One region of the Micromonospora sp. DT44 genome, then DNA from elsewhere that is predicted to be linked to it. Evidence: riboswitches for the same ligand, from Rfam matches in the RefSeq annotation. Region 1 holds a riboswitch; the other holds the start of a gene.
The links. Region 1 has a riboswitch for cobalamin ahead of ACLQ25_RS09080 (ribonucleoside-diphosphate reductase subunit alpha). Riboswitches for the same ligand answer to the same signal wherever they lie in the genome.
Positions count from the first base shown of each region.

Region 2: another riboswitch for cobalamin. It lies ahead of cobN (cobaltochelatase subunit CobN); the one in region 1 lies ahead of ACLQ25_RS09080 (ribonucleoside-diphosphate reductase subunit alpha).

Region 1 covers NZ_JBNCKS010000011.1:135,222-138,628, forward strand. The annotation lists gene ACLQ25_RS09065 (histidine phosphatase family protein) at 1-266, opposite strand, end outside; gene ACLQ25_RS09070 (CbtA family protein) at 263-1,063, opposite strand; gene ACLQ25_RS09075 (CbtB domain-containing protein) at 1,054-1,257, opposite strand; cobalamin riboswitch at 1,293-1,432, opposite strand; cobalamin riboswitch at 1,576-1,789, shown strand; gene ACLQ25_RS09080 (ribonucleoside-diphosphate reductase subunit alpha) at 1,984-3,407, shown strand, end outside.
Region 2 covers NZ_JBNCKS010000006.1:2,703-6,109, reverse strand. The annotation lists gene cobN (cobaltochelatase subunit CobN) at 1-1,361, opposite strand, end outside; cobalamin riboswitch at 1,626-1,802, opposite strand; gene ACLQ25_RS04915 (DUF5919 domain-containing protein) at 2,566-3,407, shown strand, end outside.

The DNA of each region.
Region 1 (3,407 bases):
CCCGACCAGTCGCCGTAGTCACAGTCGGCCAGGGCCGCCTCGATGGTGGGCGCGAGCCCGAGAACCTCGGCGGTCTCGACGGCCGCCGCCGCGGGGCTGGACAGGCACGCCACCGGGTCGCCTTCGCGACGGCCCGCACCAGCGGGGGACTGGGCGAGGGCGGCACGCCGGCCGCCCTCGTCCAGGCTGTCGTTCCCGCCGAACCGGGCCTGCCGCAGGGCGGCGGTGTGACCGTGGGCGACCAGCCGCAGGCTGGTGGCGCTCACCCGGCCAGTCGTGCGTCGGCGACCGTGCGCTGGCGGTGCATCAGGGCGGCGAAGAGCAGGCCGATCCCGGTCCACAGCACCATCTGGGTGCCGAGCGAGGCGAGTCGGAAGCTCCACAGCAGCGTCGCGGGGAAGTCGCCGGGGACCTCCTGGAACGACGGCAGCACCACATAGGACACGACGGTGACCAGCAGGAAACCGCCGACCGCAGCGCTGGCCCGCAGCCACACCGGCGCGTGCTCACCCACCGACCGGTAGCCGAGCGAACCGGACCAGACCGCGACCAGGCCGAGTACCACCATCAGCAGGTAGGTGACCGTGCGCTGGTTGATGGTGGACGGGTCGCCGACGGCCGGCGGATTCGGCGGGTACTTGAGGAACGGCACGATCACCGCGCCGAGTAGCGCACCGCCGGCCAGCAACAGCCCGGACCGCCCGTCGTCTGCGGTCCGCCGACGACGGCCCAGCAGGACGTACGCGCTGGCCAGCAGGCCGCCCATGGCGGCGCCGAAGAGGCCGGTGGCCAGGAACAGGCCGCCGCGTTGGGCGTTGCGGCCGACCAGGGCCTCCTCGCCGTGCTGGTGCCCGTCGGCGGTGGCCTCGGCGTGCTGGTGCCCGTCGGCGGCGGGCTCAGCCTGGGTGGCCGCCTCCTCGATGGCGATGGCCGCCTCGACGTGTGGTTCGCCGACGACGAAGGCGAACGTCCCGGCCAGCAGGCCGGCCACCAGGCCGGCGAGGAGCCCGCGCAGCAGGACCGTGACGAACGTGGGTGCGGTGCCGGTGCCGGTCAGTGGCACGGGACACCGAGCAGGTGCCGGCCGTCGTGCATCAGCTCGTGCAGGTACATCCCGCTGCGCGAGACCGCCCCCTGGTCAAAGGCGACGAGGTAGGTCAGCAGGGCGAGCACGGCGACGGTGGCCAGGACGGTCCACAGGAGACGGGTCGGGACAGCGGGGTGCGCCAGCGGCTGGCTGGAAGTGGAGCTGGACATGCGTGAACGAACCTCCTCGGGGATGACGCGTCCCCATCGCAAGGCTGCGGACGACCGAGCGTCCTGGCTCGCGCCCCCCGGGCTGGGGGCCGCTCACAGTGGCGCGACCGCGCCGGATTCTCACCGGCTTCCCTCGCGTCGCCGCAGATAGTGGGTCGACCGTATCGGTGCCGGTTCGCCTCGGTCAAGCCGTTGGCGACGGTCGGGGCGTCACCGCCCCGTCGGCCGGCTCCGAGCCGATCGACGAGGGTCGTCATCGTCGACCGCGACACGCCGAACCCGACATGTGGGGTGTGACAAACGAGCTCGCCCCTATATATGGTGTCGACCGCAGCTGGTTCGGCCACTCCTGGCGAGTGTTCGAGGCAAGAGGGAACCCGGTGGAAGTCCGGGACTGTCCCGCAGCGGTGAGTGGGAACGACCGCCGTCATCAGCACTGGGCCACCGGCCTGGGAAGCGACGGCCAGTAGGTGACCGGGCAGGCCCGGTCGCGCCCGCGAGTCCGAAGACCTGCCAGCGCACCGCGCACCCGAACCTCGGGTGCGCGGCGGTCCGAGGCCGCGTGGAACGGCTGACGCCACCTGACCCACGCTCGCGCTGGCGTGGCGTCGACGGCGTCCGTCTCCCCGCGTCCGAGGGCCCTTGAGGTCTCGAACTCCCGAGGAGTGAGTGGTGACAGTCACCCAGGTGGTCCCGGTCAGCGGCGAGGCCGCGCGGCGGACCCCGATGCAGGTGCGCAAGCGCGACGGCGGCACCGAACCCGTGGACGTGAACAAGATTGTCCGGGCGGTCGAGCGGTGGGCCGACGATCTCACCGACGTCGACCCGATGCGGGTGGCCACCCGCACGATCAGCGGCCTGTACGACGGCGCGACGACCGCCGAACTGGACCGGCTCTCCATCCAGACCGCCGCCGAGATGATCGGTACGGAGCCGCAGTACTCGCGCCTGGCCGCGCGGCTGTTGGCCGGCTACGTCGACAAGGAGGTGCGGCGCCAGGGCATCACCTCGTTCAGCGCGGCGATCCGGGCCGGCCACGCCGAGGGTCTGATCGGTGACGAGACCGCCGCGTTCGTCGCCGCGCACGCGAAGACGTTCGACGACGCCGTCGACGCCGACGGCGACCGTCGCTTCGAGTACTTCGGCCTGCGCACCGTCTACGACCGGTACCTGCTGCGTCACCCCACCTCAAGGCTGGTGCTGGAGACCCCGCAGTACTGGCTGCTGCGGGTGGCCTGCGGCCTGTCCCGTACGCCAGACGAGGCGGTCGACTTCTACCGGCTGATGTCCAGTCTCGCCTATCTGCCCAGCTCGCCGACCCTGTTCAACTCCGGCACCCGACACACCCAGATGTCCTCGTGCTATCTCGTGGACTCGCCGCGCGACGAACTGGACTCGATCTACGCGCGCTACGCCCAGGTCGCCAACCTGTCCAAGTTCGCCGGTGGCATCGGCATTGCGTTCTCCCGGATCCGGTCCCGCGGCGCGCTGATCCGGGGCACGAACGGGCAGTCCAACGGCATCGTGCCGTTCCTGCGCACACTGGACGCGAGCGTCGCGGCGGTCAACCAGGGCGGGCGGCGCAAGGGCGCGGCCTGCGTCTACCTGGAGCCGTGGCACCCGGACATCGAGGAGTTCCTCCAGCTACGGGACAACACGGGCGAGGACGCCCGTCGTACGCACAATCTCAACCTGGCCAACTGGGTCCCGGACGAGTTCATGCGCCGGGTCGAGGCCGACGAGATGTGGTCGCTGTTCGACCCCGACGAGGTGCCCGAACTGCCCGACCTGTGGGGCGAGCGGTTCGACGCCGCGTACCGGGCCGCCGAGGCGCAGGGCCGCTACGTGCGGCAGCTGCCGGCCCGCGAGCTGTACGGGAAGATGATGCGGACCCTGGCCCAGACCGGCAACGGCTGGATGACCTTCAAGGACGCCGCCAACCGGTTGTGCAACCAGACGGCCGAGCCGGGGAACGTGGTGCACCTCTCCAACCTCTGCACCGAGATCATCGAGGTGTCCAGCGACGACGAGACCGCCGTGTGCAACCTCGGCTCGGTGAACGTCGCCGCCCATCTGACCGATGACGGCATCGACTGGGAACGGCTGCGCGCCACGGTCCGGACGGCGGTGACGTTCCTCGACCGGGTCAT
Region 2 (3,407 bases), on a different contig from region 1:
AGCCCGGCCAGCACGATGTCGCCGCCCTCGGTGTACAACTCGCCGGGCGGCTCGCCCCAGTGCTCCCGCATCCGCTCGCGCAGTTCGGCTGGCACCTGGTCGAACCAGCGCCGGTAGGTCTGCCCCGGTATCCGGGCCTCGGCGGCGGCCAACTGTTCCGGGGTGAGCCACTCCACGTCGTGCCCGCCGGCGGCGATCAGGGCGTGGATCAGCGCGTCACCGTCGGTGGGCGGCGGCGTGTCCCCGAGGTCGTAGCCCGCCTCGGCGAGCGCGGCGAACAGCCGGACCGCCGAGGCCGGGGTGTCCAGCCCGACGGCGTTGCCGACCCGCGAGTGCTTGGTGGGGTACGAGCTGAGCACCACAGCGATCCGCTTGTCGGCGTTCGGCACGTCCCGCAGCCGGGCGTGACGCACCGCGATGCCGGCGACGCGGGCGGCCCGCTCGGGGTCGGCGGCGTACACCGAGAGCCCGTCGGCGTCGACCTGCTTGAACGAGAACGGCACGGTGACGATCCGGCCGTCGAACTCGGGGATGGCCACCTGCATCGCGGCGTCCAACGGGGACAGCCCGGCGTCGCTGGCCGCCCACTGCTCCCGGGTGCTGGTGAGGCAGAGCGCCTGGATGACCGGCACGTCCAGGGCGGCGAGCGCGCCGACGTCCCAGGCGTCCTCGTCGCCGCCGGAGGAGGCGTCCGCCGCGACCGCGCCGCCGGCCGCGAGGACGGTGACCAGCAACGCGTCGCATCGGGCGAACAGCCCGAGCGGGCCGGCGCCGGTGGTCAGCCCGCGCAGCGAGCCGCAGAAGATCGGCAGTGGGTTGCCGCCGGCCGCGCGCACCGCCTCGGCCAGCACATCGACGAACGCGGTGTTGCCGGCCAGGGCGTGCGCCCGGTAGAAGACGATCCCGATGGTGGGACGATCCGGTTCGGTGGGGTGCTCGCCGTACACGCCGTAGGCCGGGGTCGGCGCGGGCGGTGCGAACCCCTCCCCGGTGAGCAGGACCGTGTCGGAGAGGAACCGGGCCAGCTCCCCCAGATTGTCCGGACCACCCTCGACCAGGTACGCGAGGGCCTGGGCGACCACCCCGGACGGCACCGTGGAGACCGCCATCAGCTCCGCGTCCGGCAGCGCCTCGCCGCCGAGGACGACCGTGGGCACGCCGCTGGCGAGCACGGCGGCGAGGCCGTCCGGCCACGCCTGCCGACCGCCGAGCAGGCGTACGACGGCGAGGTCGACCCCGTGGAGCAGGGCGGGCACCTCGTCGGCCGCCACCCGGGCGGGATTGGCGAGCCGGTAGTCGGCGTCGCTGGCGCGGGCGGCCAGCAGGTCGGTATCGGCGGTGGAGAGCAGCAGAATGCGCACGGCAGGCTCCGGACAGTAACGTCGGCGCGCTCGCGAAGGCGGTTCGGCGACGACGTGCGGGTGGGCGCGGGGTTCAGCGGGCACCGCGACCCGGACCGCTCACCGGCGTGGGGCCGGCGGCGACGGGTGGCGTGGTGCGGACCTCAGCGGTGAACGGAGTCGATGCCCATCGCGGCGAGAGCACGGCTGCGGTGCGGGAGACGGCAGCGGCCGTCGATGATGGAGACGCCATGCGTCATCGGGTCCTCCTCGGGTGTCCACGCCCTGGGGTACGTCCCGACGGCCGAAGTATCCTGGCTTCCGGATCGACGCTCTCCCCCGGCCTTCCAGCCGCAGACACACGGCCGTGACTCGCGAGGGGGGATCGCTCCCCGGTGACAGTGGCGGGACCGCGTCGGAATCGCACCGACTTCCTTCACTGCCGTCAGGCCGCGAATGCTGCCACACCTGCCGACCGCCGGTCAACGCGGACCACGGCGTCGACCGGCGACGCTCGCCACATTGACCTGCGGATATATCGGCGCGGAGGGTTGCGTCGTGCCGCAGTGGCGGGCAGCCGAACTGGTTCGTCGACGGCGCGGTGATCCCACGGCGGGGCAGTGTGTGTACGGGCCCTTTGGAGCTGATGTCATAGACGATTCGCCCCGCGGGAGGGGGTCATGGACGCCCAGCCGGCGACGTGACGTTCCGGGTGGGCCCGGCCCCAGGTCCGTATCCGTTCCGGACGCCGGCGGGCGCCAAGGAGCGGACACGTGATCGGCCTGGGTCACTCTCGCTGAGAGGGGCGCGGCCGGCGGGTCATCGACAGCCAGCCGAGGAAACGCGCGTGCATCAGGGCAAGGTCGGGGCGCCCGCCGAGACCATACAAGTCGTGGATGGCCTCGTTCATGCAGGACGTCAGGTAGAGGGCCAGGCGCCAGCGAGTGGCCGTAGAACTCGGCGACGAGATCGAGTTGCGCGCGGGAACATGGCCACGCGGCGGCGCAGTTGCGGCACAACCACGCGGGACGCGTGGGCAGGTGCGGGCGGGACCGTGGGCTCACACCCCTGACCCTGCTCACCACGACCACCGCGATCCATCACAGTGGGTGATTCCTCGATGGATAACTTTCATCCGCCGACCGGATGTCCTGCCGGCATGCCGTTCCGCTACTGGATAAGCTGGCCCTCGGCCCTCGGCCCTCGGGCAGGAAGGGAGCCAGCCGTGAGCGTCCGCACAACTGCCGCGCTCACCACTGACGACCTGCTCTGGGACAGCACCGACATGCTCGATGCCTTGGCCGCTCGCGACGTCGCTCAGGTATTCCGCCTCGTCCAGCGAGCCACCCGCGCCAGCCAAACCACTCTCGGCGTCGCCACCGGCCTCAGCCAGGCTCAGATCAGCGAGATCACCAGCGGTGCCCGCCGGGTCAGCAGCATTGATGTCCTCACCCGCATCTGCACCGGCTTGTCCATGCCACGCCACGCACGCATGGCGCTTCTCCTCGGCGAACGCGAGCCGGCCACTGACCTCGCCGGACACCAGGTCAGCACGGCAGGACGGGACCGCTGTGCTGATGTCCGCGCGATTTATTCCAGCCGATCAGATTTCATGGCGGAGCTGCCCCCGCGAGCCCTTTTCGACCATGCCACGGACATCCGAGCGTCCGGCCTGTCACTCAACCTCATCTGTCAGCAGTACGGCGACAATCGCCTCCTGAAACTCCTCGCCGCCGGCACCCGCCTCCGTTGCCTGTTCCTTGACCCGGCCGGCGAGGTGATCAGGCGGCAGGAGCGGGAGGACGACTATCCAGACGGACACCTCAGCGCGCTCACCGAACTCAACATCCAGAACCTGGCTCGCCGCATTCGTGACCGGCTCCCCGCGGATGCCCGAGACAACCTCGCCATCGGCGTCTACGACGAGTCCATTCGCGCCAACGTCCTCTTGATCGATGGTCGCCTCTGCGTTGTCCAGCACTACCTACCGCAGATGCGCGGGGTGGACTGCCCGACGCTGGTCATCGAGCGCAGCGCCAGCCCCTCCGGTCTCTATCCGATATTCGA